2 regions of the Aminomonas paucivorans DSM 12260 genome follow, and region 1 is predicted to be linked to the other one. Evidence: riboswitches for the same ligand, from Rfam matches in the RefSeq annotation. Region 1 holds a riboswitch; the other holds the start of a gene.
The links. Region 1 has a riboswitch for thiamine pyrophosphate ahead of thiD (bifunctional hydroxymethylpyrimidine kinase/phosphomethylpyrimidine kinase). Riboswitches for the same ligand answer to the same signal wherever they lie in the genome.

Region 1 (15,093 bases):
ATCGGGGGCATCCTCATCGGGGATTTCTTCCTCAAGTGGCGAGGGCGCTACCCAGCCCTGGAGGACTACCCCTTCCGCTCCGTCAACGGGGCCGCCCTGATCGCCTGGGGGGTGGCCATCGCCGCGTCCCAATTCTCCCCCCCGGTGGGGACCTTCAGCGTCGCCCCCCTGAACGCCATCGTGGTCGCGGCGCTGGTCTACGCGGCGGCGGACCGGCTGCTCCACGGCCCCGCTCCGGTGCCGGCGGAAGAACCGGGCTGCTGATCCCGGAAGAAGGAGGAGGAGGAAGGGCATGCTGGACCTGGTGGTGCGCAACGCTCGCCTGCGGGGGGCCGAGGAACGGACGGACATCGCCGTGGACGGGGGGATCATCCGGAAGATCGGTCCCGCCCTGGAGGAGCAGGGACGGGAGGAGATCGACGCGGAGGGGAACCTCACCACCCCGCCCCTGTGCGACCCCCACCTGCACCTGGACGCGGTGCTCTCCGTGGGGGACCCTCGCTTCAACGCCTCCGGCACCCTGCTGGAGGGCATCCAGATCTGGGGGGAGCGCAAGCCCCGCCTCACCCGCAAGGAACTGGTGGACAACGCGGTGGAGGCGGTGCTGTGGGAGTTCGCCCAGGGGGTGCAGTTTATTCGTACCCACGCGGACGTGACGGACCCGTCCCTCCTGACACTGGAGGCGCTCCTGGAGGTGAAGGACCGGGTGAAGGACCTGGTGGAGGTGCAGATCGTGGCCTTCCCCCAGGACGGGGTCTTCACCTTCCCGGAGGGGGAGGCCCTGATGCGCCGGGCCCTGGACATGGGGGCGGACGTGGTGGGGGGCATCCCCCACAACGAACTCACCCGGGAGGACGGGGTGCGGGACGTGGAGCTGGCCTTCGAGCTGGCCCGAAAGCACGACGCCCTCATCGACATCCATTGCGACGAGACGGGGGACGACCAGTCCCGGTTCGTGGAGGTGATGGCGGCCCGGGCCCTGTCCACGGGCATGGGGGAACGGGTGACCGCCAGCCACGCCACGGCCATGCACAATTACCACAACGACTATGCCTTCAAGCTCCTGGGCATCGCCGAGCGGTCGAAGATGAACTTCATCACCAACCCCTTCGACAACTCGGTGCTCCAGAACCGCACCGACGGCTACCCCCGCCGGAGGGGGCACACCCGGGTGGACGAGATGCATGCCCGGGGGATCAACGTGTGCATCGGACATGATTCCATCATGGACCCCTGGTACCCCCTGGGGAAGGGGTCCATGCTCCAGGCGGCGAACCTGCTGCTCCACACCGCCCACATGAGCGGCTACGAGCAGATCTTCGCCCTCTTCGACATGATCACTGCCAACTCCGCCAAGACCCTGCAGGTGGAGGGCCGGTACGGCATCGAGGCGGGCAAGCCCGCCAACTTTGCGGTGTGGGACGCGGAGGACGAGTTCGACGCGATCCGTCGGGAGAGCGACTGCCTCTACGCGGTGCGGCGCGGCGTCGCGGCCCTGAAGACCCGTCCGGCGGTGCGGTCCCTGGACCTGGGGGGATTCCGCCGGGACGTGGACCTTCGGGTTCCCGTCCGAGGGGTGGAGCCCAGGGGAGGGGAGGTGCCCGGCCAGAGAAGGCGGTAGGAAGGCAAGGGATCGGGATTCTTCTTTTCGGGAACAACACCCAATCCATCAGGAGGTGCGGACATGGCACGCAAACAGATCGTGTACGGCCTGAACGACAAGCCCCCGACACCCATCATGATCCTCGCGGGGGCGCAGCACGTGCTCACCCTCTTCGGGGCCACCACCCTGGTGCCCCTCATTTTCGGTCCCGCCATGGGCATGGACACCCTCCAGATCGGGGCGTTCATCTCCTGCGTGTACTTCGGCATGGGGGTGGCCACCCTCATCCAGACCTCCCCCAAGCTGGGCACGGGGCTGCCCATCGTCCAGGGCTCCAGCTTCAGCTTCATCCCCTCCATCATGACCGTCATCGGCGCCTACAAGGGGATGGGGCCCAACGTCATCATGCAGTACGTGGGCGGAGGGCTCATCACCGGGGGGCTGCTCCTCTCCTTCCTGGGGTACAGCAAGATCGTGGGGTATATCCGGAAGATCATCACTCCCGTGGTCATCGGCCCGGTCATCATGGCCATCGGCTTCTCCCTGGCCCCGGTGGCCATCCAATTCAACGCGGCCAACTACTGGCCCATCTCCCTGCTGGTGGTGGCCCTCATCATGTTCTTCAGCCTGGTGAGCAAGAACAAGTACGCCAACATCTTCGCGATCCTCTCATCCATCGTCATCGCCTACCTGATCTGCCTGGCCGCCTCTCTGGCGGGGATCTTCGGTCCCACCCACCCCGCCTACATCGACCTGGGCAAGGTGGCCGCCGCCCCCTGGATCCGGTACAACGTCTTCATGCCCTGGGGGGTTCCCAAGTTCAGCTTCCTGGCCTTCGGCGCCATGCTGGCGGGGTTCTTCGCCGTCATGATCGAGTCCATCGGGGATTACCACTCCTGCTCCTACGTCTCCGGGCTGGAGGATCCCACCCCGGAGATGATCAGCCGGGGCATCGGAGCGGAGGGTTTCAACTGCGCCCTGTCGGGGATCTTCGGCTCCGTGGGTACCACCTCCTACACCGAGAACATCGGGCTCATCGGCCTCACCGGCGTGGCCAGCCGCCACGTGGTGCGCACCGGAGCGGTGATCCTCATCCTCCTCTCCTTCATCGGCAAACTGGGGGGGCTCATCGCCACCATGCCCTCCCCGGTCATAGGGGGAGCCTACATCTCCCTGTTCGGCATCATCGGCGCCCTGGGGATCCAGGTGCTCATGCGGGCGGACATGGGATCGCAGCGCAACGTGGTCATCGTGGGCTTTGCCTTCCTCATGGCCCTGGGGCTTCCCGGGTGGATCGAAAAGAACCAGGCCCTCTTCATGAATCCCGCCTACGGACAGGCCCTGGTCACCTTCGGCGGCATGATCTGGGCCATCCTGAAGACCCCCATGGCGGTGGCGGGGATCTGTGCCGCTTTCTGCGACAGCCTCATCCCCGGCACGCCGGAGGAGCGGGGCATCGGGGTGCAGATGAAGTAGGCCCCATTCTCGAAGACCTGCGGAAAGCGCAAGGCCAGGGCCCCGGAGGTCGTCCGGGGCCCTGGCCTTGCGCTGCGCTTCGTCCTGTGTTTTCTCCCGGATTTTCCTCAGGCCTTGGGGGCGTAGAGGTGCCGGATGGGGCGTCCCTTCCGGGCCGGGGCGGGGGCGTCGGGTCCCGCCTTGTACCCCAGGCTCACGGCGTAGAGGGGGTCGTATCCCTCCGGGATGTCCAGCTTGCGTACCTCCTGGGGGGAGGCGAAGAAGAACCGGGCCAGCCCCAGCCAGCAGGAGCCGATGCCCAGGCTTTCCGCCGCCAGGAGCATGTTCTGGATGGCCGCGGCGGTGTCCACCAGGGGGCACAGTCCGTCCTTGAGCCCCGAGACCACCACCGCCAGCGGGGCACGGTAGAACACGTGGAACTCCGGGTTCTTCGCCATGGACACCATCCAGTCCTGCCCGCTGGCCGCCATGCCCGTCCTGCACACCTCGCTCATGTGGTCCAGCAGAGTCCGGTCGTGGACCACCGTGAAGTGCCAGGGCTGGCCGTTGCAGGCGCTGGGGGCGTAGAGCCCCGCCTCCAGGATGGTGTCCAGCTCTTCCGCCTTCAGGGGCTCCGGGCGGTAGGCCCGGGTGCTGCGGCGGCTGTGGATGGCCTGAAGCACAGGATTCATGGGGATCCCTCCTTAGGGTCGTTTGGGGATAGGGTAGCGGAAACGGCGGGGGAAGGGGAGCCTTGAGGCGGAGTTGGAAGCCGCCATGGAGGGGATAGGGTAGCGGAAACGGCGGGGGAAGGGGAGCCCCCCGACTCCCGGGCGGAGCGGAGGGAGGAGGCTGCTGCGGCTGCCAGGACGACCGCCCCGCCCAGGCACTCCCGCAGGCTGGGGGTTTCCCCCAGGAGGACCAGGGCCCCCAGGATGGCGTACACCGGCTCCAGCCCCGAGATGACCCCGGCGGCCCGGGCGGTCACCTTCCTCATGCCCCCGATGAACAGGGAGTGGGCCCCGGCGGTGAACACCACCCCCACCAGGGCCAGGAGGGCCAGGTCCGGCAGGGGCAAGGGGTCCCGCCGGAGGAGCACCAGGGGGGTGAGGACCAGTGCGGCGGCGCCCTGCTCGTAGAAGGCCACCAGGGTTCCCCGGTTGTCCCGCACCAGGGAGCGGTTCATCAGGGAGAGCACCGCGAAGGAGAGGCTTCCCAGCATCCCCCAGAGGATGCCCCGGGTCATGGCGTCCCCCAGGTCCGCCCGGGGGACCAGGATGGCCACCCCCAGGATCAGGACCGAGGCGGTGGTCAGATCGCGGAGGCGGAGGCGCTCCCGGAAGATCAGGGGTTCCAGGAAGGCAGCGAAGAGGGGGAAAGTGGCGAAGGTGAGGGTTCCCACGGCCACCGTGGAGGTCTGGATGGACTGGAAGAAGGCGGACCAGTGCCCCGCCAGCACGACACCCGCCCCCAGGGCCAGGGCGGTCTGTCGGGGGGTGCGCATCCGCAGGCTCTCCCCTCGGAGGAGGAAGAGGACCATGAGGGAGAGGGAGGCGAAGGTGACCCGCCCCCAGGTGATGGTCCAGGCGGGAAGGTGGATGAGCCGGGCGAAGAGCCCGGAGAAGCCGAAGAGCAGCACCGCCAGGTGGATCCGGATCAGGCTTCGATGGCCTTCCGTCATGGCAGGCCTCCCCCGGGACCCGGAGGGACGAGGATCCCGTCCCTCCAGTGTACCCCAGGACCGGGGGCGGCTCTACAGGGTTCCCCGGTGTCCCCGAAGCAGGGGCAACCCTGCCCTCAGGGCGGCCAGGAGCCCCAGACCCAGCAGGGCCCCGGGAACGCTGCTGGCCCCGAAGGCTCCCGCCAGGAAGGCGTACCCCACGGACTTGCCCATGGCGGGGCCCAGCCAGGCGGCGCAGATCCAGGCCCCCAGGGTGCAGGTGGCCAGGGGCTCCGCCAGGGCCCCCAGGGGTTTCAGCCGGTCCGGGAGCAGGGCGGCGGCGAAGCCCACCGCCAGGGCCCCGGGGATGCTCCCGGGGAAGGCGAAGAGGGTGCCCGTGCCCAGGCTCACCCGGAGCAGGCTGGTGATCGTGGCGGCCCCGGCGGCCCACCAGGGCCCCAGGAGTACCCCCGCCAGGGCGTTGAGGGCGTGCTGGGCCGGAAAGCACCGGGTGGGCCCCACGGGGACGGACAGCCCCGAGAGGAGCACCCCCAGGGCGGCGAAGAGCCCCGCCAGGGCCAGGTTGCGCAGGCGTTCGCGGTTCATGATCTCGACCTCCTTATAAAGTTTGGTTGCGTCAGAAACGGAGGAGCAGGGGCGCGGGGTCCACCGGCTTTTCCACCAGCTTCTCCCGGAGGGCGAAGTCGGCGAAACGCCGCCACCGGGCGGGGTCCAGCTTCTGGTCCTTCGCGAAGAAGGGCAGGGTGGCGTCCAGCATCTCCCGTTCTTCCGCTTGGTCCGCCCCGGGAACCGACTGCAGGTAGGCGCTCATGGCCTGTTCGGGGTGTCGCCGCGTCGCCTCCAGTCCCTCCGCCAGGGCCCGTCGGAAGGCCGCCAGGACCCGGGGGCGTTTGCTCAGGGCCGGGGAGGCCAGCACCACCAGCTCGTCGTAGTCCGGGACGCCCCCCTCCTCCAGGGGGAAGACCCGGGGCTTGAGCCCCTGGCGGCGCAGCTGCACCACCTCCACGTTCCGGAAGGCCCCCACCACCGCCGCCACCTTGCCCGAGGCCAGGGGCGGGACGATCTGGAAGCCCACGTGGACCCACTCCAGGTCCTTCAGCCCGTGGTGCCGGGCGAAGACCTTCCCCAGCACGTCCATCATCCCCGGCACGGTGGTGCCGATGCGCTTGCCCGAGAGGTCCTTCACGCTTCGGATTCCCTTGTCCTCCAGAGCCACCACGGTGCTCAAGGGGCGCGCCACCAGGCGGGCGCAGACCCGCACGGGGATGCCCCCCGAGGCTGCCACCAGGGCCTGGGGCATGTACCCCAGGGCCAGGTCCGTCCGTCCCGCCGCCGCCAGCTTCAGGGGGTCCGCCGTGTCCGAGGGGGTCAGGATCTCCACCTCCAGTCCCTCCCGGGCGAAGGCCCCCCGGGCCTGGGCCCAGTAGAGGGGGGCATGGTCGACGTTGGGGGTCCAGTCCAGCATCAGTCGGACTTTCTCCGCCCCCCCCGCCGGGGCCCCCAGGAGGACCAGCAGGACCGTCGCGCACAGAAGTCGTCTCATTTCCTTCCCTTCCTTTCTCTTCGTTCCAGCCACCGGGCCCGCCCCTCCGGGCGGGTCCACCACACCAGACGCCGCTCCAGCCGATCCACCGCCCCGTAGAGTCCCGTCCCCAGGACCACCAGCACCGCCAGGGCCGCGAAGACCCGGTCCGTGGCCAGGCGGGCGTTGGCCTGGAGCATCAGAAAGCCCAGCCCCCGGGAGGCGCCGCACCATTCCCCCAGCACCGCCCCGATGGGGGCCACGCAGACCCCCGTCTTGAGCCCCCCCATCAGGGGGGGCAGCGCCCCGGGGAGGTGGAAGGCCCGAAACCGGGCGATCCTCCCCCCTCCCATGAGGCGCAGCAGGTCCTCCCGCCCCCGATCCCGGTGCTTCAGTCCCTGGAGGAACGCCAGGGCCACGGGGAAGAAGACCACCAGGGCGGTGAGGGCCACCTTGGGTCCCATGCCGAAGCCGAACCACACCACCAGGAGAGGGGCCAGGGCGAACACCGGCGCCGCCTGGGTGGCCACCAGCAGGGGCAGCACCGCCCGCTCCGCCTGGGGCAGGGCGAAGAGGCCTCCCCCCACCAGAAGCGCCGCCCCCAGGCCCAGGAGGATCCCCAGGACCATCTCCCCCAGGGTGACCGCCCCGTGGGCCAGCAGCTCCGGGGCCTGGGAGAGCAGTACCCTCGCCACCCGTCCCGGCGAGGGAAGCAGATAGGGGGGCAGGTCCAGCCCCCGGCAGACTCCCTCCCAGAGCGCCAGGAGAAGCAGGAAGAGCCCCAGGCCCAGGGCCCGGTCCCGGAGCCTAGCCACGGGACCCTTCCAGGGCCCGGAAGGCCCGTTCCCGCAGGGCCGCCAGTTCCCCGTCGGCGGGCCGGGGCTTGGGGCCGGGGGGGACGAGGCGCTCCCGCACCTCCATCCCCGGTCCCAGCACCCAGACCCGGTCTCCCACCCGAAGGGCCTCCTCCAGGTCGTGGGTCACCCAGAGGAGGGTGCGCCCCCACTCCCCCTGGAGGCGCAGCACCTCCTCCTGGAGGGTCCGGCGGGTGAAGGCGTCCAGGGCGGAGAGGGGCTCGTCCAGAAGCACCAGGGGACACCCCCAGAGGAGGGTGCGCGCCAGGGCGCACCGCTGCCGCATCCCCCCGGAGACGGACCCGGGAGGGTAGCGAAGGAACTCCCCCAGGCCGAAGCGGTCCAGCAGTTCCCGGGCCTCCCCCTCCCGGCGCCTCGGGTCCTCCCCCCGCATCCGCACCGGGAGGAGGGCGTTGTCCAGCAGGTCCATCCAGGGGAGCAGCCGGTCATCCTGGGCCATGAGGGCGCAGCGCCCTCGGAGGGAGGGAACCTCCCGGCCCTCCATGCGCATCGTCCCTCCGTCCGGGGGAACCAGCCCCGCCAGGAGGTGCAGCAGGGTGCTCTTGCCGCACCCCGAGGGGCCCGCCAGGGCCAGGCACCCCCCCCGGGGGAGGTCCAGGTCCAGCCCCCCCAGCACCGGCCGCCCCCCGAAGGACTTCCGCAGGGCCCGGACCTCAAGCATCCAGAAGCTCCCGAAGCCTGCGGCAGGCCTCCGCCGGGTCCGGGGCACCCACGGCTTCCCGCACCACCACGACCCCTGCGGCGCCCCGACGCCGCAGGTCCGGCACGGCGGCGGCGGTGATCCCCCCCACGGCCACGCAGGGCAGGGGTACTGAGGCGGCCACGGCGGCGAAGCCCTCCGGCCCGATGACGGTGGTGTCCTCCTTGGTGGGGGTGGGGGCCACCGCCCCCACCCCCAGGTAGTCCGCCCCGTCCTTCCAGGCCCGGAGGGCCTGCTCCGGGGTGCGGGCGGTGGCCCCCACCAGGAAGTCCGGGGGGGCCAGGCGGCGGGCGACCGCCACGGGCAGGTCCTCCAGACCCAGGTGGACCCCCGAGGCCCCGCAGGCCAGGGCCACGTCCAGCCGGTCGTTCACGAAAAAGAGGGCTCCCGCATCGTCGCAGAGGGCCGCCAGGGCCTCCCCCAGGCGACACAGCTCCCGCCCCGAGGCGGTCTTGTGGCGCAGCTGCACCGTCCCCGCCCCCCCCGCCAGGGCCGCCCGGGCCTGTTCCATCAGGCTTCGGGGAGCCCCCGCCCGGAGGTCCGGGATCACGTACAGCTTCAGGTGGGAGCGCAGGTCCCCGGTCACGGCGTCCCCTCCGCCTCCGGCAGGGGAAGCCCTCCCGTGCGGGCCTCCCCCAGGGCGTCCAGGAAGGCGACCCGGAAGGAACCGGGGCCGCACCCTCGGGAGGCCGCCCGGGTCGAGGCGGCGGCGAAGAGCCCCACCGCCGCTCCCGCCGCCTCGAAGGGCTCCACCCCTGCCGCCAAGGCCGCCAGCAGGGCGGTGCCCAGGGCGCATCCGCTGCCCGGGAGGGAGCGCAGGGCCTCGTGTCCCCCCGCCAGGCGTCCGGTATGGAAGGGGTCGGCGAACCGGTCCGTCCCTCCCGTGGCCAGCACCAGGGTGCGGTGTTTCCGGGCCAGGTCCGCCAGATCCTCCTCCCGAACCTCCGTGGTCCCCTCCACCCCCCGGAGGAGGGCGGGGCGCCCCGCCAGAGCGGCCACCTCCGCTCCGTTGCCCTTCACGCAGGCGAACCGGTGCCGGGCCAGCAGGGTCCGGAGGCGCTCCGTGCGGGGGAGGGAGAGGCCGCAGCCCACCAGGTCCAGCAGCCTCGGGATCTCCGTGCCCTCCGTGGCGGCCAGGGCCTCGTCCTGACCCGCCTGGGCCTCTGTCTCCGGGGTTCCGGCGTTCACCAGCACCCCGTCGGCCCCCCGGGCCACCGAGCCCGCCTCGGGGGGCCAACAGGTCATCACCGGGCAGGCCCCCAGGGCCAGGGCCACCTCCGCCTGCAGGGGCGCCGCCACCCGGTTGGTGAGGTGGTGCAGCAGGGGGCGGACCTCTGCCACCCGGGCCCAGACCGACCGGCTCACCGCCGGTCCACCCAGGAGGGCGTCACCCCGTGGCCGGGGCAGCCGTGCCCCCGGCCGTACCGCACCCCCGCCTCCAGGGCCTGGCGCAGGTAGCGCCGTCCCCGGTCCACCGCCTCCGGGAGGTCGCACCCCGCCGCCAGCTCCGCCGCCACCGCGGCGCTCAGGGTGCACCCCGTGCCGTGGGTGTTCTCCGTGTGCAGGCGGCTCTGCCGGAAGACCCGCAGGTCTCCGGGGAGAGCCAGCACGTCCACCAGCTCCTCCCCCTCCAGGTGTCCCCCCTTGAGGAGCACCCCCTTCGGCCCCAGGGCCAGCAGGTCCCGGGCGGCCTCCTCCATGGCCTCAGGTCCCGGGATCCGTCGCCCCAGGAGCACCTCCGCCTCCGGGAGGTTCGGCGTGGCCAGGAGAGCCAGGGGAAGCAGCCGGTCCCGCAGGGCCGCCGCCGCGTCCTCCCCCAGAAGGGGGTCCCCGCTCTGGGAGACCATCACCGGGTCCACCACCAGGTTTCGCACCCCCGCCGCCTCCAGGGCCTCCGCCGTCGCCCTCACCAGGGCCTGGGAGGCCAGCATCCCCGTCTTGACCGCCCCCACGGGGAAGTCGGAGCACACCGCGTCGATCTGTCCCCGCACCGTCTCCTCCGGAACCGGGTGGAACCCCCGGACCCCCAGGGAGTTCTGCACCGTCACCGCCGCCAGGGCGCTGGTGCCGAAGACCCGCAGGGCCGCGAAGGTCTTCAGGTCCGCCTGGATCCCCGCCCCCCCGCCGGAATCGCTTCCCGCAACGGTGAGGGCCACCCCTCGATACAGTCCCATCCGCGTCTCTCCTTCCTCCACAAAAAAAGAGGACCCGCCCTGACGGCGGATCCTCCACGATGGGTCAAGCCCCTGGATCTTCCTTCCTCCGCCGGTATGAACCGGATCAGGTTCGAGGGGTCGAAGGGCCTCGCCCTTCCTCTCAGTCCCGTCTGCGGGACTCCCCCGGAAGCTATGGTCCCGCCCCGGGAGGGGCGGGTTGTGGTCCCCAGTACACCCCAAGGGGGCGGTTTCGTCAAGGGCGCTTCGCCAGGACCTCTCCCAGGGCGTCCAGGGCCCGGTCCACCAGGGGGAGGGAGGCCTGGGTTCCCATGTGGCCGAACCGGAAGACCTTTCCCGCCAGGGGGCCGTAGTTGCCCCCCAGCACCACCCCCCGGCGACGCAGGGCCCCGTCCAGGGCCTCCCAGGTCCACCCCTCGGGCACCCGGGCGGCGGTGACGGTGGGGGAGCAGAAGGCTTCCTCCTCCGGGAAGAGCGCCACCCCCAGGTCCGCCAGGCGGCTTCGGCAGCGGGCCGCGGCTCGGGCGTGGCGGCTCCAGACCGCCTCCTGCCCCTCCTCCTCGTAGAGGTCCAGGGCCTGGCGCAGCGCCGCCAGCCCCCGCCAGTGGTGGGTGTAGGGGAAGGCCCCGGTGAGGCGGGCCTCCTCGAAGGGGGCCAGGGCGTCGTAGCCCTGGTAGCCCCGGAGGCGCACCGCCTCCCGGGCCCGGGGGCTTAGGGAGGTGAAGCACAGGTCCGGGGGCAGGGAGAGGCACTTCTGGCTTCCCAGGAGGCCCAGGTCGATGCCCCAGTCGTCCACCCGCACCGGGGCCCCTCCCGCGCTGGCCACGAAGTCCACGCACAGCAGGGCCTCCGCCTCCCGGGCGATGCGGCCGTAGTCCTCCAGGGGGGTCAGGGTCCCGCTGGGGGTTTCGCAGTGCACCACCGTCATCATCCGGGGGCGGAAGCGCAGGGCCTCCTGCCGCACCTCCTCGGGGTCCGGGAGGCGGGAAAAGGGGAACTCCAGGAGGCGCACCTCCAGCCCCAGGGCCCGCCCCATCTCGGCGAAGCCCGAGCCGAAGACCCCGGAGGAGACCGCCAGGAGCCGGTCCCCCGGTGCCAGGACGCTGTTCAGTGCCCCCCAGAGGGCCAGCATCCCCTCGCCGCACTGGATGGCCACGGGGTTTTCCGTGTGCAGCAGCCGGGCCAGCCCCGCCTCGCAGCTTCGGTAGAGGGAGAGAAAATCCCCCTCCAGGTCCGGGCTGCCGTAGTCCTCAACGTATCGGGCCGCCGCGGCCTCGGGCACCCGAACCGGCCCGGGCACCAGCCCCACGGGATAGCGTTCCATCTCTCGTCCTCCTTCCGGAATCTTCCCGCCCCAACCTAACCCGGGAGTCCCGGGACGGCTAGGTCCAGAAGGAGGCGGGAGGAGGGGGGGTGTGGCCCCTTGAGCCTCGGACGGGTCAGGGGGATGGGGTCTCCTCCGGCGGGGTGCGGCGCATGAAGCGTCCCTCCGTGTCCCGGACGAAGCCGTAACGGGCGTAGAGCCCCGGGGCGTCCCGGGTGGCCAGGAGGCCCGTGAGCCCCCGCAGGACCGGGGTGTCCAGCACCAGTTCCACCAGCCCCTTGCCGAGGCCTCGCCCCCGGTGGGACGGGCAGACCAGGACGTCCGCCAGCCAGAACATCACCGCTCGGTCCGTCACGACCCGGGCGAAGGCCACCTGCTCCTCTCCCAGGTAGGCCCCGTAGCAGAGGGAGTGTTCCAGGGAGGCCTCGATGGTCTCCCGGGTGCGGCGGCATCCCCAGTAGCTTCCCTGCACCAGGGTGCAGATGGCGTCGCGGCGAAGCAGGCCCTGATCGTCCGAAAGGCGGTAGGACCCGATCCATCGTTCCATGGCACCCCCCCCTTGGGGGTCCATGGTACCTCCTTTTGCAGGGGGACGTCTGCCTCCGGCGGGGAAGGAGCGGGTCGGGAAGAGGGCCTTCCGGGAGGACGAAAAAGGTCGGGGGTGCGGCACGAAGCCCCGCACCCCCGACCGGGATCGCGCCCCCCCGTTTCGGATCTAGGCGGGTTTCTTGAAGTGCACCCGGAACCACTTGGAGGTCTCCTTGGGGAGGACCCGGTAGCCCCGGCGTTCCTTGGACATCCAGATGAAGTAGTCCTGGCAGAAGGACTCCTGGAGGGCTCGGATCCCCTTGTCCCGGTTCTCCTTGATGAGGCCGTAGGAGTCCTTCAGGACCCGGTCCTCGTCGTTGTCCCAGCGGAAGGCCCCCAGGGCGAAGCAGAAGCTTTTGAGCACCCCCCCGTAGGGGGAGAACTGGGGGATCAGGAGGGAGTTGTCCGTCCAGTCGTAGACCCCCAGGCCCCGTCCGGGGGTGAGGATCACCTTGGGGATGCCGTACATGCGCACCCGGGGGGCCCGGAGCATGTCCGGATCCAGGGGGGTGAGGTCCATCATGATCTCCCCGGCCTGCTTGAAGCCCACGGGCTTGCCCGTGTCCACGTTGAGGGGGGAAGTGTCCATGCGGGCGCTCCTCGCCGCCAGGGTCATGAACTCCTTCTTGTGGTTGAAGGCCTCCCGCAGTTCCCCCTTGAGGGCGGGGACGCCCTTGCCCTTGTGCTTTCTAGCCGCCATCTCCACCCGGGTCTTCCAGCGCTCCGCCTCGTTGCGCACGTGCACCTCCAGGTTGGCCAGGAAGCGGGTGCGGTCGTGAAGGCCCAGCACCTTCTGGAGTTCCGGGTCGGAGAAGGTCTCGATCTCCTTGGCCGCCCGCTCCAGGCTGATCAGCAGCTCGTGCTCCGCCAGCTCGTAGCGCTTGCTGTTCTCGTGGATCTTCTCCCGGTCCGAGGGGTCCGCCTCCCGGACCCGGCGGGTGCGCATCTCCACCTCCGTGTGGATGCGCAGGTGCGCCTCCAGGTGCGAGAGCATCTCCTCCACCTCCGGAGGGGTGATGAAGCCGCAGCGGGAGAGCACCATGGACACCACCAGGCGGCGGCGCTGTTCCGTGGCCCCCAGGTCCGAGGCGAAGCGGGCCAGCTTTTCCTCCCGGGTGGTGCCCCCTTGGGGGCCCTCGTAGGGTTTCCCGAAGAGGAGGGCGTAGTTCTCCGCCAGGAAGTCCGTGAGGCGTCCGTACTGGTAGATGTCCAGGCAGGCCGGTTGGTCCAGTTCGTCGGCGAAGTGGGGGTTGGGGACATTGGCCTTGGAGGAGAGGACGCCGAAGTTGATGGCCAGCTTTTCCGCGTCGTCGAAGGTCAGGGCTTCGGGGGGGAGCTTCTCCGCGTCGATGCGTGCCTCCACCAGGCTCCAGACCAGCTCCCAGTACTGGTGGGCGGCGCGCTGCCACAGAAGACGATAGGCCTTGCGCTCCTCCGGGTCCTCCGCTTCCCGGAGACGGGCCAGGTCGTCCTCCATGTTGGTCAGTTCTCCGGCAGCGGAGCGCACCGCCGGGTGGTCCTTCCACTTTGCACGGATGGCCTCAAGGGGGCTCGGGTTGTTCACGGGATCACCTCTTCGGGGTCAGATCGCAACGGAATCGCGCCTCGCGGGCGCGGGTCAACGGAAGCTGGGGGAGCCGGCTCGCAGAATCGGTTCGACCAGGGCGAGCCACCGGCCCATCTCCAGAGCCTGCACCAGGGAGAAGGTGGCGTACTGCCCATCTGGCTCTCCCCCCAGGGCGCAGGCGGTGAGGATGCGTTCCCAGTCCTCCTCCTGCAGGACCAGGAAGCGGTCCTTCTCTCCGGGGAGTCGGGTTTCCGGGACGAGGCTGAAGGCCAGGCGTCCCTGCCCGTCCAGGTAGCGCTGGACGACGAACATGCGGGAGTGGTCCGGGCGGGACATCATGGAGAAGCGCTCCCGCTTCTTGAGGCCCTCCGCCTCCGCTTCTCCCGGGGCGTCGTCGCTCTCCCGGGGGTCCACGGTGTGCAGGAGGGGCTGGAGGCGCAGGTAGGCGGTCATGCGGGTCCAGAACTCCCGCCCCTTCCCCGCCAGGTTGGTGAGGGTCTCCTCGGATCGGGAGTCCGGTCCGGGCAGGAGGGCCCAGAGGGCTTCCCCCAGGTCCTGCTCCCCGTCGGGGGACCAGTCCCGGAAGCCCAGGAGGATGGCCTGGGCCGCCGTCATGAGGGGGACCCCCCATCGGTCGGGGTTGGCGTGGGACAGGTCCCGCACGAAGGGCAGGTTCCTCAGGGAGGAGGGGGGGGAACCGGGGAGGTCCATGCCCCGCCAGGGCCTTCCTTCGGTCCGGTGTCCGTCCAAAAGCTGCGTCTCCTCGGGGGTCTCGGCGAAGCAGGGGCGGACCCGGTGGGGGTCCCGGGGAGAGGGGGCGTAGGCCAGCCACAGGGTGTCCCTCTTGGACTCGGGCACGGCGAGGCACTCCGCCTCGCTGTACACGGACCGGGACCGGTGGATCAGGTCGCCGAACACCTGCACGGACCTCCAGAGGAGGGCCTTGAGGGTCAGATCCTGTCCCGCCTGCTCCACCAGCCGGGACACGGCGGCCCGCACGTCCTCCATGGGGTACTCCCGGCTGGAGGTGCGTCCCGTCTTGATCTTGAGGTTCCGTTCCTGTCCCTCCGCCCAGGCCAGGGAGGTGTGCTTCTTCTTGCCGGTGCTCTGGTTGAGGATGGCGAGGCGGGGGAGCCCCTTGCCCCGGACGAGCTGGAGGGTCAGGACTTCGTCCACCGGGATTTCCGCTAGGGTTTCAAAGGGTGTGGCAGCTTCCACGGGAGTCACCTCTCGGAGGCGCCTTCAGGAGGACGTTTCCCTGGACGCCGCATAGGTCCTACAATCGTACCCCAAGGGGACGATGGTCCGATTATACTCCCCGGGTTGTCCCGGCCGTTCCTCGAAGTCACGGCACACCCCGGGACCTTGTCCCCATCCGCGAAGGAGGAAGGTCCATGACGTTTCGAGATTGGTTTCCCCGAGGAGCCCAAGAGTGGATCCCCGGACAGGGGGACAACGAGGGGGAAGAGATCCTGGAGTCGACCCCGCCCCCTCCCCGTAGGCCCTTCCGCCTGGGCAAGCTGCCCCTTCTGGCCGGGGCGGCGCTGGTCCTCTTCAGCGGCCTGCCCTGGCTGGCCCGGTGGGTCACGGATCTGTGGTGGTTT
Region 2 (15,093 bases), 870 kb from region 1:
CTGGCCCGGCTCTATTGGGAGGAGGACTGCTCCGCCGCCATGGAGAACCTCCTGGTGGCCGCCCATGCTCTGGGGCTGGGAGGGGTGTGGCTGGGGGTACAGCACACCCCCCAGAGGGAGGCGGCCCTTCGGGTGATCCTCTCCATCCCCGAGACCGTCCGGGTCCTGGGCGTGGCGGCCCTGGGTTACCCCGGGGAGGCCAAGGCTCCCCACAGCGGATGGGACGAAGGCTCGATCCACCGGGACGGCTGGTGACCTTTCCCCCCATGGATCTCCCCGGGACGTCCCGGGGACGCAGGCAGCGACGTGCTACAATCAACGTGTTCCCCACGGACGGTCGGGATTTGTCCCTGCCGACCGTGGGGTGATTTCCGTTTTCTGGAGGCTCTCAGATGGATCAGGATTCCAGCCAGACCGATCTTTTCCACAAGGTGATTCCCCTTCCCCTGGAGGAGGAGATCAAGCACAGCTATCTCGACTACGCCATGAGCGTCATTGTGGGCCGGGCCCTGCCCGACGCCCGGGACGGCCTCAAACCGGTGCAGCGCCGGGTCCTCTACGCCATGTTGGAGCTGGGGCTGCGGCACAACCAGGCCTTCAAGAAGTCCGCCCGGGTGGTGGGGGAGACCATGGGCAAGTACCATCCCCACGGAGACGCGGCGATCTACGAGACCATGGCCCGGTTGAGCCAGGACTTCAGCCTCCGCTACCCCCTGGTGGACGGACAGGGCAACTTCGGCTCCATCGACGGGGACCCTCCGGCGGCCATGCGGTACACCGAGGCCCGCCTCCACTCCCTGGGGGAGGAGATGCTGGCGGACATCGACGAGGAGACGGTGAACTGGGGGCCCAACTTCGACGAGTCCCTCCAGGAACCCCTCGTCCTGCCCTCCCGGGTGCCCAATCTGCTGGTCAACGGCAGCACGGGCATCGCCGTGGGGATGGCCACCAACATGCCCCCCCACAACCTGAGGGAGGTCATCGACGCGACCTGCGCCCTCCTGGAGGATCCCCAGATCGAACTGGGGGAGCTGATGGCCCTCCTGCCCGGTCCGGACTTCCCCACCGGCGGGGTCATCCTGGGACGGGACGGCATCGTGGACGCCTACAAGACCGGACGGGGGAAGGTCATCGTCCGGGGCTGCGCGGACATCGAGGACGGCCGACGGGGCCGGAAGGCCATCGTCATCACCGAGATCCCCTACATGGTGAACAAGACCTCCCTCATCGAGACCATCGCCAAGGGCGCGCAGAGCGGCCATCTGGACGGCATCACGGACCTGCGGGACGAGTCCAACCGGGAGGGCATCCGGGTGGTGCTGGAGCTGCACCGGGACGCGGACCCGAACCTGGTGCTGCGGCAGCTCTACAGCCGAACCCAGCTCCAGAGCACCTTCGGGGTCATCAATCTGGCCCTGGTGGACGGGCGGCCCCGGGTGCTCACCCTCCACCAGATCCTTCAGGTCTTCCTGGACCATCGCCGGGCGGTGGTGCGCCGCCGCACGGAGCATCGGCTCCGCAAGGCGGAGGAGCGGGCCCACATCGTGGAGGGGCTGGTGCGGGCCCTGGACCTGATCGACCAGGTCATCGCCCTCATCCGGTCCGCTTCCGACCCCGCCTCCGCCAAGGCAGCCCTGGTGGAGACCCTGGGTTTCAGCGAGGTGCAGGCCCAGGCCATCCTGGACATGCGGCTCCAGCGCCTCACGGGGCTGGAGCGCAGCAAGCTGGAGGAGGAACTGGCCCAGCTTCTCCAGGACATCGAACGCTACCGCAGCATCCTGGCCAATCCGTCGATCCTGGACGGGGTGGTGCGGGGAGAGCTTCAGGAGATCCGGGCCGCCTACGAGGACGACCGGCGCACCCGCATCGAAGACGCGGTGGAGGACGTCTCCGCGGAGGACCTGATCCCGGAGTCGGAGATCGTGGTGGTCTTGAGCCGCGACGGCTTCCTGCGCCGCATGCCCCTCCAGGACTACCGCTGCCAGTCCCGGGGAGGCAAGGGCGTCAAGGGCGCCTCCACCCGGGGGGAGGACGAGATCGCCCTGGTGACGGTCACCACCACCCACCGGACCCTGTACCTCTTCACCAGCCGGGGCCGGGTGTTCGCCATCCGGGGTTTCACCCTGCCGGAGCCCAAGACGGGCAAGGGCAAGCACGTGAGCACCTTCGTCTCCCTGGAGGAAGGGGAGCGGGTGGTGACCCTCCGGGACAGCCGTCTGGACGGGGCGCGGTTCGTGTTCTTCGTCACCCAGCGCGGGGTGGCCAAACGCCTCCCCGTGACGGAGCTGGACGGGATCAACCGGGCGGGGCGACGCATCCTGGGCCTGGCCCCGGAGGATACCATCGCCCGGGTTCGGTTCACCGGGGGGGAGGACGAGCTGCTCCTCACCACCGCCCAGGGGCAGACCCTGCGGGTGCCGGAGGGGGAGTTCCGTCCCCAGGGCCGGACGGCCCACGGGGTGCGAGGAGTCCGTCTGGACGAGGGAGACCTGGTGGTGGGGTGCGACGTCATCGAGCCGGGCCGCCAGGTACTCTTCATCAGCGAGCGGGGCATCGGCAAGCGCACCCCCTACGACGAGTTCACCGCCCACCACAGGGGGGGCGGGGGCGTCCGGGCCATGAAGCTGGTGGACCGCACCGGGGACCTGGTGGGCGCCTGGGGGGTCCGGGAGGACGACGAACTGGTGGTCATCTCCGCCAAGGGGCGCATGGTGCGCCTTCTGGCCGGGGAGATCTCCAGCCTCGGACGGGCCGCCACGGGCTATAAGGTGGTGCGTCTGGATGAGGGAGACGAGGTGGCGGACGTGAGCATCATCCGCTGCGCGGACCTGGAGGAGGAGTAGCCCCGTGCGCCTTGCCCGGGACGGTTTCCCCTCCATCGGAGGCCTCCTCTTCATGATCGTCGGGGCTTGGTTCTTTTCCCGTCCCGTGGCGCTCTTCCTGCTGCTCCCCCTGGCCTTCGTGGTCTGGTTCTTCCGGGACCCGGAGCGGGTCGCCCCGGCGGATCCCTCCGTCTGGGTGAGCCCCGCGGACGGCAAGGTGGTGGAGATCGAGCGGACCTACCATCCCTTCGTGGGGGAGGTCACCAAGGTGGGCGTCTTCATGAGCCCCCTGGACGTGCACGTCAACCGGGCCCCCACGGTGGGCACCGTGGCCCACCTGGAGTACGTCCCTGGGAAGAAGTGGCTGGCCTTCGCCCCCAAGGCGTCGGAGGAGAACGAACGGCTCTACCTGGGGCTGGAGACGGAACAGGGCCGGACCATGATGGTCCAGATCGCGGGGCTCCTGGCGCGACGCATCGTCTGCCGGGCCCCCAAAGGAACCCCTTTGGCCCGGGGGCAGCGCTACGGCATGATAAAATTGGGCAGCAAAGTGGACCTGTACCTGCCGAACTCCGTGAGCCCCGCGGTGACGCTGGGGCAGAAGGTTCGGGCGGGAGAGACCCCCATAGGAGTGGTGAACGGATGAAAAAGACGAGAACCCTGCGGAAGGACCTGCCCTTCCGGAAGATCATCCCCAACATGATCACCAGCGGCAACCTGCTCTGCGGTTTCCTGTCCCTGGTGATGGTCTACCAGGGGCACCCCTTGCCCGCGGCGTGGCTGGTGGCCATCGCGGTGGTGTTCGACTACCTGGACGGCAAGGTGGCCCGAAGCCTGGGGGGAAGCTCCGACTTCGGGGTGGAGCTGGACAGCCTGGCGGACGTGGTCAGCTTCGGCGTGGCCCCCGCCTTCCTGGCCCACTCGGTCTACATCGGCCTGGACGGGGGGCTTCACGGCGCCCTGGCGGCGGCCTTCTTCGCCCTCTGTGGGGCCCTGCGGCTGGCCCGGTTCAACGTCACCCACGTGGTGGGGCCCTTCCAGGGGCTTCCCATCCCCGCGGCGGGGTTGAGCCTGGGGGCCTTCATCCTCGCGGGGGTGCCCCTGCCCGCCTGGGGTGCGGAACTGGCCCTGGTGAGCCTGGGGGGGCTCATGATCTCCAAGGTCCCCTACGGAAACCTGAAGAAGCTCCGCAAGGGCAACCTGAACCGACACCGGGCGGCCTTCCTGGGGGGCTTTCTGCTTCTCCTGGGGGTGGTGCTCAAGGAAAAGGCGCCCCTGGCCATGGGAGGCATCTACGTGGCCAGCGGCTTGGTGCACCTCGACTGGGGGACGTGGCTTTCCCTGTGCCCCCTGGAGGACGAGGAGGAACCCCTGGAAGAGGAGATCTAGCCTCGAAGGGGCGTTCCCGGGAAGACCGGAACCGGAAGAAGAAGGAGCGAGGGTCCCGACGGGGCCCTCGCTCCTTGGTTTTTGGGGGGCTCAGCTCCGGTTCGGCAGGGACAGGGGGCCCTCCGTGCGGAACCGGGACAGGTCCGTCTGGATCTTCTTGGACCCCTCCGCGAGTCCCTGGGACTCCAAGGCCACCTGCTCCGAGGCCCGGGACGTCTCCCCGGTGGAATACCGGATGGACGAGAGGGCCTCCGTCACCTGCACCGTGCCCCTCGTGACCTGGTCCACGCCGCTGGCCATCTCCTGGGCGGCGGCGGCCTGTTCCTCCGAGGTGGCGGCGATGTTCTGCATGGCGTCGTTCACCCGGGCGATTTCCCGCAGGGCCTCCCGGAGTTTTTCCCGGGTCGTCTGGGCGCGGGCCACGGTCTCCTCCATGGCCGTCCCGGCCCTGCGGCTCACCTCCAGGGAGCCTTGGGTATCCTCCCGAAGGGAGCCGATGAGGGTCTCCACCTCCCGGGCGGCCTGGGCGGATTCTTCCGCCAGTTTGCGCACCTCTTCCGCCACCACCGCGAAACCCCTCCCGGCCTCTCCCGCTCGGGCGGCCTCGATGGCGGCGTTCAGGGCCAGGAGGTTGGTCTGGTCCGCGATGCTGCGGATGGTCCCCACGAAGCCGGAGATGGAGGAGACCGAATCGGCCACCTTGTGCATGCTTTCCAGGGATTCCCGGCTCTGCTCCCCGATGGCCGCGATGGTCCGCACCACGTCGTCCACCTGGGTCACCGCCTGTTCGGAGAGGGCCGCCGTGTGCCCCGACGCCTCCGCGCCCTGGGAAGCGGCGTTCGCCGCGTTGGTGGCGGAGGAGGAGACCTCCTCCACCCCCGCGTTGGTCTGCTGCAGGGCGGCGGAGTTGGACTCGGAGAGGGCGGCGGCCTGATCCACGGAGGAACGGATCTCCTCCATGGAGGCCACGGATTCCTGGGAAAGGGCCGCCAGAGATTCCGCAGCGGCGTTCACCCGGGAGGCCTCCTCCCCCAGGGAGCGGATCAGGGAGGCCAGGTGCCCCCTCATGTCCTCCATGCTTCGGACCAGGACGCCGATCTCGTCGTGTCGCCGCAGCGCCCCTTCCTCGGCCCGGGTGGTCAGGTCCCCCTCGGCGATGGCGGCCATCTGGGCGCTGGTGTCCCGGATGGGTCTCGCCACGCTGCGGGCGAAGAGGAAGGCGAAGCCCACCCCCGCCGCCACGAAGACCAGGGTCAGGGCCAGGAGGGTCAGGGTGGTGGAGCGCACCGCCGCGAAGGCCTCCTCCTCCGGGACCGGGGCGGCCAAGGACCAGCCCGTGTCCCCGATGGGGGCGAAGGCCACGGTCATGCCCCGCCCGTCCTCGCGGTAGGTCCCCTCACCCCGTTCCCCCGCGGTCATGCGCCGGGCGATCTCCCGCAGGGAGGCGTCCCGTCCCTTGCCCTCCTCCAGCAGGTTTTCCAGGTTCTTCACCTTCTCCGGGTCGCTGTGGGCCACCAGGGCCCCGGAACGGTCCAGGGCGAAGGGGTGCCCCGTCTTGCCCAAGAGGATTTCGGAAACGATGCGGGAGAAGAGCGTTCCGTCCAGGGCGGCGGTGAAGACCCCCGTGATCGTTCCCTGGGGGTTTCGTACCGGGATGGCCGCCACGGAGACCAGCAGCCCCGTGGTCTTGCTCACCAGCGGGCTGGAGAGGTTGTCCTTTCCCTGGAGGGCAAGCCGGAAGTAGCCCCGGTCCCCCAGGTCCACGTCCTTGTCGTCGAAGGTGAACCCCTTGCCGTCGGGCCCCAGGAGGGTCAGGTTGGTGAACTCCGGGTACAGGGCCTTCACCTCCCCGAGGATCTGGCATAGCCGTTCCCGGTTCTCCCGGTAGGCCGTCTCGTCGGCCCGGTCGTGGGCCCGGGGGAAGCGATCGTTGGCGGCGGCGGTGGTCAGGATGGCGTAGATCCTCTGGATGCGGGCATCCAGGGTGGAGGCCACCTCCAGGGAGGTGCGTCTCAGGGCGGCGTGCAGCTCCTGGGAGAGTGCCCGGCGGAAGAGGGCGAGGCCCGTTCCCCCAAGGACGAGGCAGGTCAGGGCCACCATCAGGGAAACCACCACCAGGAGCCGTGCCTGGATGCTTTGGAAACGGAACATGGGGATCCCTCCTCCTCAGTGTCGGTTTCGCGCCAGGATCAGAAGGGGCAGGAGGAGAGCCAGGAGCAGGAGTCCCTGGAACCCCCCGTTGCACCCCCCGCCTCCTCCCCCGGATTGCGAGGTCGGGGGGCCGTAGCAGACGTTCCCCGCGTTCCGGTCCATCAACTCGGAGAAGGAGGCCGGAGCCCGGTGGACCCCGTCCCCGATGTTGCGGACCAGAGCGGAGGACGGAGAGGTCCCCGGGCCTACCAGCAGGAGGATCTGCCCGTTCGCCTGGCCGTCCGAGTCGTCGGGGCCCCCGTCGGAGACCGTCACGGAGGCCGTCTCCCCCGTGGCCCCGGAGGAGCGGGCCTGTTGGGCGGAGTAGTGATACGTGAAGATGCGTCCCTCGTTCGCGGGAAGGGGCCCGGGCAGGTGAAGGGTCACGGTGGTGGACCCTCCCGTGGAGAGCCCGGAGATCTGGAGGGCGTAGATGCCCACCTGGAGGATGCCTCCCAGCTTGGAGATGCTGCCCTCAGGGGACTGGTAGCCCTCCGGGAGGATGGCCCTCAGGTGCAGCCCCTCCAGGGAGAGGAGGCTCCCCGAGGAGGTCACGAAGCCGATGGCCCCGTTCCAGCACTGTGTTGTGCAGGCCTTGGCGTTGGGCTCCGTGTTGTCGAAGGAGCGGTTTCCCACCGTCACGGGACCCGGATCCTGAGCGTCCGCCACCCCGTTCCCGTTGGAGTCTCCCGGGTCCGCAAGCTGGAAGGTCCCGAGGTCGGACCACTCGCTCCAGTTTCCCTGGTCGTCTCGGTAGCGCAGCCGGAAGGCGTAGTTCCCCACGGGGTAGAGCCGGGGGGGCAGATCCAGGGCCGTGGCGGGCCCCGTCAGCAGGGCCAGCAGGGGGGTCCCGGAAGGGGTCGTCTTGCGGTTTGCCCGGAGGAGGGCTGCCAGCCCTTCGGTCGGTCCGGAGGGGGACCCGGAGAGTTCCCACTCCGTGGCGGCGTGGGGATGGGGCCCCTCGTAGGGGCTTCCCTGGAGGGTCAGAACGCCCCGGTCCGCGGTCCCGGAGGGAGAGACGGGGGAGGGCTTCCCCGGTCCTGCGGGGGTGGGGGTGGGAGAGGGCGTCGGCGTGAGGCTTGGGGTCGGGGTGAGGGTGGGTGTGGGGCTCGGGGTGACGGAGGGCGTCGGGGTGGGGTCGGCTCCGGCTACGGAGAAGGAGGTGCTGACGGACTCGTGGGTTCCTCCGTTGACGATGACGACCCACCAGTGGTAGGTGCCGCTGGGTAGGGAGGGGCCGGTGGCGGAGTTGGAGCCTGCGGGAGCCCCGTCGGCGGAGGCGACGACGGACGAGGCGCCTCCTTCGGGTTCCAGGTAGACCGAGACGGTTCCCCCGGAGTTGTCGTAGTCCGCCGTCCAGGTGAACACCACCGGGTCCCCCCCCGGCAGGACGGCCTCGGGGGCGGGGGCCACGTTGACTATTGTGCTGCCCCAGGAGGGGGAGGTCCCAAGGAGGAGGACGAGGAAGGCGAGGCGGCACAGCCGGAGGGGGCGCGAAAGACCACTGCGGAGCCGGGCGGTTCTTCTCATGAACGGATCCCCCTTTCCCATGCGAAACCGGGATCATCCGCCGGGGGCCCAGGGGCACGGCGACCCCTGAGCCCTTCGGCATCCGGGAGAGACGGCGCTTGCGTGGGGGTTACAGGCAGGGGTCATGGCCGCCGAAGGGGCCTCCGTCTCGTTCTCCGCCGCCTCCTCCGCCCCCGCCGGGCTGGGAGGGAGCGGGAGGAGAAGGGGGGGAGGAGGGGCCGACGCTCGGCAGGGTCCCCGGGACGGTGGGAGGGGCGGGAGGCGTGAGGGCCTCCTGGACGTCCGTGGCGGAGACGGTGGTGGACATGCCCGTCCCCAGGGTCTGGGTGTTCCCCAGGGCGTCGGTGACCTCCACGGTGCCCCCGGTGACGGAGACGCTGGAGGTGCCGTTTTCCGTCACCGCCACCCCGAACTCGGTGCCTCGCACCGACGCCACCAGCACCGGGGTGGCCACGTCCAGGGGCGTCCCGGGCTTCACGCGGTACCAGCCCGTTCCCTGGTCCATGCGGTAGGTCTCGGGTACCTTGCCGGGGGGGACGTTTCGGGGTTCCTTTCCCGGCTCCGCCCCGTAGGAGAGGGTGGTCTTTTCGGTGACCCGGACCTCCACCTGTCCCTTCGCGGAGTGCAGGGTGACCAGGGAACCCGGAGCCGTCCGGAGCTTGGCCCCCTCCGGCAGCTCCGCCCCGAGGGCCGCAGGCTTCCACTGTTTCTGAACCGCGTCGTAGACCTCCGCCTTCCCCACCAGCGCGACCACCTTGGCGGCCCCCCAGGCCGGAACGGCCCAGACCAGGGTCGCCAGGGCGAGGGCCAGCAGGACGACGTGGCGCCTCCTGCCCCCTTGCGGATCTCCGTGCCTCATGCCCATCCCTCCTCGAACGATGTCGGGTCGGTCCAGACGCTTGAGCCTCTTGGCAGAGAGGCTCTTTAGCGTCATATTAGGGCAATGGGATGAGATGGACAAGGTGGGGCGTTTCGGGTCACCGAGGGGAAGCGGCCTGCCCGACCTTTCCCGCCAGCCTCCGGGCCAGGGGGATCGCCGCCGCGCCGGAGAGGATCAGGCTGGGGGCGAGGAAGGTCCCGTTGTACGACAGGGAGTAGAGCCACACGTTGGTCCCCTGGGGGGCGAAGGAGGCGAAGAAGACCACCCCGGAGAGGACGTGGCAGAGCAACCGGGCCCCCCCGCCCAGCAGGAGCCCCGCGATCTGCCGGGGCAGCCCGTCGCCCCGGAAGATCCCTGCCAGGCCCACGGCCCCGAAGGCCACGGGGTAGTCCAGGAGGGCTTGGAGGGGGTGCACCACGTAGCCCCCGAAGAACAGCTGGAGGAGGCCGGAGAGGGTCCCCGCGGCGATCCCCGCCCGGGGACCCCGCAGGAGAGCGAAGGCCAAGAGGGGGGCCATCTCCAGGGTCACGGAGCCCCCTTGGGGCAGGGCGAAGAGCTTCAGGTTGGACAGGACCAGGGACAGGGCGGCGGCGACGGCGCCCTCCGTCAGGGCGCGGGTGCGGTCGGACATGGAGAAGACCTCCTTCCCGGGAGGCGGCCCGGGGCCGGACGTCATCGGGGAGAAACGCAAAGGGCCGCGCCCAGGGCGCGGCCGAAGAGAGGGGTCCTTGGAGGTTCCAGGGGGCACCATCCCTTCGCCGGCATGACCCGGATCAGGTTCAAGGGGTCGAGGCCCTGCGGCCTCCTCTCAGTCGTTTCCGACTCCCCCGATGCGCCTCCATTCAAGGGGAAGGGCGCGTCCTTGTCAATGGACGCCCGGTACGGAAGGGGTTCAGCCGGAGAAGGAGGGAGGGCGCCATGATCCCGAAGGCGTGGAGGGGACGACGTTCCGGTTTCTCCCTGCTGGTCCTGGCGGCGGGGCTGCTGGGGGCTCTCCTGGGGGCCAGCCCTCCCGCCCCGGTGCGGGACCTGGACAGGCGGGCCTTCGACCTGCGCCTCTCCCTTCTGCCGGAGGTGCCCGTGCCCCTGGAGGTCGTCCTGGTGCTGGCTCGGGAGGAGACCTTGGCCCGTATGGGCCGTTGGCCCTGGCCGAGGCGCTACCACGCGGCCCTGCTGGATCGGCTGGGGGAGGCCCGGACGGTGGTGCTGGACATCCTCTTCCCCGAGGGAGGGGATCCGGAGGACGACGCCCTGCTGGCCCGGGCGGCGGCCCGGCACGGTCGGGTGGTGGCGGCGATCCACCTGGCCCCGGGGCAGGGGAAGGCTCCGCCCCGGATCCTTCCCCCCTACGACGCCCTGTTCCGAGGGGTGGCGGATGTGGGGGTCACCAACGTGGAGGCCGACGAGGACGGGGTGTTTCGCTACGCCGTCCCCCTGTGGCCTGTGGCGGGAGGGGTCGCGCCCTCCCTGTCCCTGGCGGGAGTCTCCTTGGCCCTGGGCCTGAAGCCGGAGGTGGAGGAGTCCCCCCGGGGACTGATCCTGCGCCTGGGGAAGGCCCGCCTGGATCTGGACGGGGATCGGCGCGTCTGGGTTCGGTTCTCCCGGGTTCCCCCGAGGGTGTTCGAGTACGGGGATGTCCTGGAGGGGAAGGTGCCCCCGGAGGCCTTCCGGGACCGCATCGTGGTGGTGGGGGTGGCCGCCGCCGGGGCGGGAGACGTGGTGACCGCCCCGAACGGGGGAGGGGTGCGAAGCCTTTTCGGCGCCCAGTTCAACGGGGAGACCATCCGCACGCTCCTGGGAGGAGGGACGCCCCGCTGGATTCCCCCCTGGGCCGCCGCCCTGCTGGGTGCCCTGGTGGCCTCCCTGGGGGCGGTCCTGGCCCTCTTCGCCCGACCCCTTTGGGCCGCCCTGGGTTTCGGCGGCCTGGTGGTCCTCCTCTTGGGGGGAGAGCAGGCGCTTTTGGCCTCGGGGCTGTGGGCCGCTCCCCTGGCAGGCCCCCTGACCCCGGGGGTCCTGACCTTCGGGACGGGGCTGTACCTGCGTTTCCGGGTGCTCCACGGGGAGGAGCGGACCCATCGGCTTTCCGTTTTCGGCATCCTGGACCTGGTGCGGGAGACCCGAGATCCCAAGGAGATCCCCGAAAGACTTGCCTCGGTGTTGGCAGAGATCCGGGCTCAGGACGGCATCGAGGTGGAGTCCCCGGGGCTCTCCTTTCGGGAGGTCTTCGAACGGACCCGTGCCCTGGGGGTGGAGGAGGCCCTGGAGGGAGCGGGGAAGGAGGCGGTGGTCCTCGAGACCCCTCGGGACCCGTGGCGATTTCGGATGATCGTCCCCCTGCCGGAAGAGGAGGAGACCCGCTACCTGCTCCTCCGCTGGCGCCGGTCCCTCCCCCTGGAGCAGGTCCGCAGCGTGGCGGCCCTGGCGGTGGCGGCAGACTGGTTCGCCCGGGCACTTACGGAGGCGAAGAAGCAGAAGGAGACCCTCTACCAGACCGTGGCGGCCATGGTGGAGGCCATCGACGCCAAGGACCCGGTGACGGCGGGGCACTCCCGCAGGGTCTGCGACCTGTCCGTGGAGCTGGCGCGCCACCTGGGGGCGGACGAGCGCACCCTGGAGGAGATCACCTTCGGGGGGATCATCCACGACGTGGGCAAGCTGGGGATCCCCGATGCGGTGCTGGGCAAGCAGGGCAAGCTCACCGACGAGGAGTTCGCCCTGATCCGGTCCCACCCCTCCGTGGGGGAGCGCATCCTGGCCCCCGTGTCCCTTCCGGAGGTGGCCAAGCAGGCCATGGCGGAGCACCACGAGAAGTGGAACGGCCGGGGCTACCCCCGAGGGCTCAAGGGAACGGAGATCAGCCTGGCGGGGCGGATCGTGGCGGTGGCGGACGTGTACGACGCCCTGGCCAGCGATCGCCCCTACAAGAAGGGGTGGCCCCTGGCGGAGGTGTGCGATCTGCTCTACAAGCAGTCCCGGGAGGATTTCGACCCCGACGTGGTGCAGGCCTTTTGGGAGATGAAGGCCCCGGAGGACTGGGTCCCCCCGGACCGGAGGCCTCCGACCGAGAATGCCTCCTCCTGAACGGCGGGGTTCCGGGGAAGCTCCGACTCCCTGCGGAAGGCCCTGCTTCGTTCGGTGAGGTTTCCGGCTATACTGGAGCGCACGGACGCCGGAGGATCGGCCCCGTCACCGGGAAGAGGGATCGGCGCGCAACGGACGAAGCACGCTGCGGGATCGCTTCGAGAGTCCCCAAGGGCCTCCGGAACGGGTACGAGGGGGACGGAAGGTGTGACCCCGAAGGGTGCCGCCGGGGGTGTCGCGTCTCGTTTCGTTTCTTGTCGCCGAGGATCGGAACCGGAGGAGACGCCCCGTAAGCGCTCGGGCGGCCCGGTTGTGCGCGTCGTCCAACCAGCAGGCATCCGGCCCCGCATGTCCGAAGGGAGAGCCCCCATTTCATGAATTTGTTCGACATGCGGACCGTGGTCCTCACCAGCGCCGCCATCGTCTTCGTCTGTTCGCTCCTGCTGCTGATGCTTTGGAGGCAGAACCGCGGAAGGTTCTCCGGGATGGGACTGTGGGCCGGAGGGTTTGCCGCAGTGGCCGTCGGTTTTTGCCTTTTGTTCCTGCGCGGGATCATCCCGAACGCCGCCTCCATCCTCCTCGCAAACGTGGTCATCATGTCGGGTGCCCTCATGACCCTCGTCGGGACGGACCGGTTCCTTGGACGAAGGGGGGGACACCTCCACAACGTCGTCCTCCTCGGCGTCTTTGCCGTCCTGTTCGCCCGGTACTCCCTCGTCCAGGACCACCTTCCGGCGAGGACCGCTCTCGTCTCCGTCCTGATGACCCTCTTCACCGCCCAGGGGGCCTGGCGCCTCCTCGTCTCCATCGGTCCGGAGGTCCGCCGCTGGACCTTCCTGACCGGGTCGGTCTACGGAGCGTTCGCCCTGATCAACATCGTGAGGCTGGTGCGGATCACCTCGGGGGCCGATGCGTCGTGGGGGGACTTCTTCGCGGCGAACGGCTTCGAGACCCTCATCGTCTTCCTGTACCAGCTCCTGTCGATCCTCCTGACCTACAGCCTCACGCTCATGGTGACCCGGAGGCTGCTGCTCGACGTGCGCGCTCAGGAGGAAAAGTTCTCCCGGGCGTTCCGCTCCGCCCCCTACGTCCTCACCCTCGCGCGTCTCTCCGACGGTCTCATCCGGGAGGTCAACGAAGGCTTCGTGGGCATCACGGGATACGCCTACGACGAAGCGGTCGGGAGAACCTTCTCCGAACTGGGGCTCTGGGCCGTCGAATCGGACCGTCGTGCCGTCGTCGAAGCCCTGGTGAAGACCGGAAGCGTCCGCGATCGGGAGTACCCGTTCCGCCTGCGCTCCGGAGAGACGATGCTGGGGGCGCTCTCCTCGGACACCCTCGAGATCGGCGGCGAAACCTGCGTCCTGTCGAGCATCACCGACGTCACGGACCGTCGGCGCATGGAGGACGCCCTCCGGGAGAGCGAGGAGAAATTCCGGTATATGGCGGAGCATTCGAGCGACACCATCTGGCATACCGACGCGGAGTGTCGTTTCACCTACGTCAGCCCCGCAGACGAACGGATGCGCGGTTTTACGCAGGACGAAGTGGTCGGAACCACCGTCTGGAGCCTGCTCAAGCCGGAGGGGGTCGAACACGTCAGGCGTCTGAGCGCCCAGTACGCCGCCGAGGGCCGGACGGACGCCGGAACGGGAGCCCTGCGATACGAACTGGAGCTGATCTGCAAGGACGGGACCTGGCTCTGGACGGAGGTCAACGTGGTCCCGCACCGCGACGGAGTGGGAAAACTCGTCGGCTACCACGGCGTGACGCGGGACATCTCGGAGCGTAAACGCACCGCCGAGCGCATGGAACACCTGGCCCGGCACGACCCGCTCACCGACCTGCCCAACCGGGCGCTCTTCTTCGACCGCCTCGACGTGGCCCTTGCCCTCTCGAAACGGAACGGGACGCGGCTTGCGCTGATGTTCGTGGACCTCGACCGATTCAAACCGGTCAACGACACCTTCGGCCACGCGGTGGGGGATGTCCTTTTGAGGGAGGCTGCGGGGCGCATGAGGGCCTGCATCCGTGGGTCCGACACCGTGGGACGCATCGGCGGGGACGAGTTCGTGGTGCTCCTTCCTGCCGTCGAGACGCAGAAGGCCCCCCTCGTGGTCGCCGAAAAGCTGCGCAGGGCGCTGGCCCGTCCCTTCGAGATCGACGGACGCCGGATCGGGATCTCCTGCAGCATCGGTATCGCCATCGCCCCGGACGACGGGTGCGACCCCATCGAACTCGCGAAGAATGCCGACATGGCGATGTACCTCGCCAAGCAGCAGGGGGGCGACGCCGTTCGGTTCTTCGGGTCGCAGGCCGAGGCTCCCCGGGTTACCGAAAAGGCTTTGCCCCGGGAGACGTAACGTCTCCCGGGGCAAAGCCTTGGCTCCGTTCCGGGGAGCCCGCTTCCCAGAGCCTTTCGCCCTGATCCGCTAGGGCCTTCCGATGGCGTAGTAGGCGAAGCCCCGGCGGCGCAGCTCCGGGCCGGAGTACTGGTTGCGCCCGTCGAAGACCGCCTTCTCCCGGAGCTTCTGCCCCACCAGGCGGAAGTCCGGCTGCTTGTACAGATCCCACTCCGTCACCAGCACCAGCCCGTCCGCCCCCTCCAGGGCCTCGTAGTGATCCGTCAGGAAGGCCAGGCCGGGCCGGTTTCCCAGGAGCCGCCGGGCCTCCTCCAGGGCCACCGGGTCGTGGAGGCGCAGGGAGGCCCCCGCCCCCAAGAGGTCCTGGATCAGCACCAGGGAGGAGGCCTCCCGCAGGTCCGAGGTGTTGGGCTTGAAGGAGAGGCCCCAGAGGGCCAGGACGCGCCCCCCCAGCTCACCCCCGAAGTGCCGCAGGATCTTCTGGAAGAGCACGTGCTTCTGCGCCTCGTTCACGTCCTCCACCGCCTGGAGGATCCGGGGGGAGTAGCCCTTCTGGAGGGCGGTGTGTCTCAGGGCCCGCACGTCCTTGGGGAAGCAGGAGCCTCCGTAGCCGCACCCGGGGGAAATGAAGGCGTAGCCGATGCGTCCGTCGGACCCGATGCCCAGACGGACCTTCTCCACGTCCGCGTCCACCAGCTCGCAGATCCGGGCCATCTCGTTCATGAAGGAGATCTTGGTGGCCAGGAGGGCGTTGGCGGCGTACTTGGTCATCTCCGCGGAGCGGATGTCCATGAAGAGAACCTTCTCCTGGGGGAGGAAGGAGTACAGCTCCCGCAGG

Region 2: linked by a shared signal. The riboswitch ahead of thiT (energy-coupled thiamine transporter ThiT) and the one ahead of thiD (bifunctional hydroxymethylpyrimidine kinase/phosphomethylpyrimidine kinase) in region 1 are both predicted to bind thiamine pyrophosphate.

What each region holds. Positions count from the first base shown of each region.
Region 1 is NZ_CM001022.1:2,190,554-2,205,646, reverse strand. Features, by position in the region: gene codB (cytosine permease) at 1-264, shown strand, start outside; gene codA (cytosine deaminase) at 293-1,621, shown strand; gene APAU_RS10440 (uracil-xanthine permease family protein) at 1,685-3,079, shown strand; gene APAU_RS10435 (nitroreductase family protein) at 3,187-3,750, opposite strand; gene APAU_RS10430 (DMT family transporter) at 3,747-4,739, opposite strand; gene thiW (energy coupling factor transporter S component ThiW) at 4,812-5,324, opposite strand; gene APAU_RS10420 (ABC transporter substrate-binding protein) at 5,356-6,282, opposite strand; gene APAU_RS10415 (ABC transporter permease) at 6,279-7,076, opposite strand; gene APAU_RS10410 (ABC transporter ATP-binding protein) at 7,069-7,797, opposite strand; gene thiE (thiamine phosphate synthase) at 7,790-8,422, opposite strand; gene APAU_RS10400 (hydroxyethylthiazole kinase) at 8,419-9,201, opposite strand; gene thiD (bifunctional hydroxymethylpyrimidine kinase/phosphomethylpyrimidine kinase) at 9,198-10,010, opposite strand; TPP riboswitch at 10,077-10,187, opposite strand; gene APAU_RS10390 (pyridoxal-phosphate-dependent aminotransferase family protein) at 10,246-11,334, opposite strand; gene APAU_RS10385 (GNAT family N-acetyltransferase) at 11,450-11,881, opposite strand; gene APAU_RS10380 (hypothetical protein) at 12,050-13,486, opposite strand; gene APAU_RS10375 (hypothetical protein) at 13,541-14,665, opposite strand; gene APAU_RS10370 (UPF0182 family membrane protein) at 14,884-15,093, shown strand, end outside.
Region 2 is NZ_CM001022.1:429,765-444,857, forward strand. Features, by position in the region: gene APAU_RS01885 (nitroreductase family protein) at 1-255, shown strand, start outside; gene gyrA (DNA gyrase subunit A) at 393-2,843, shown strand; gene APAU_RS01895 (phosphatidylserine decarboxylase family protein) at 2,848-3,468, shown strand; gene pssA (CDP-diacylglycerol--serine O-phosphatidyltransferase) at 3,465-4,211, shown strand; gene APAU_RS01905 (methyl-accepting chemotaxis protein) at 4,302-6,362, opposite strand; gene APAU_RS13480 (choice-of-anchor U domain-containing protein) at 6,378-7,931, opposite strand; gene APAU_RS01915 (FecR family protein) at 8,041-8,790, opposite strand; gene thiT (energy-coupled thiamine transporter ThiT) at 8,909-9,442, opposite strand; TPP riboswitch at 9,544-9,650, opposite strand; gene APAU_RS01925 (CHASE2 domain-containing protein) at 9,730-11,892, shown strand; gene APAU_RS12405 (diguanylate cyclase domain-containing protein) at 12,267-14,255, shown strand; gene APAU_RS01935 (UDP-glucose dehydrogenase family protein) at 14,325-15,093, opposite strand, start outside.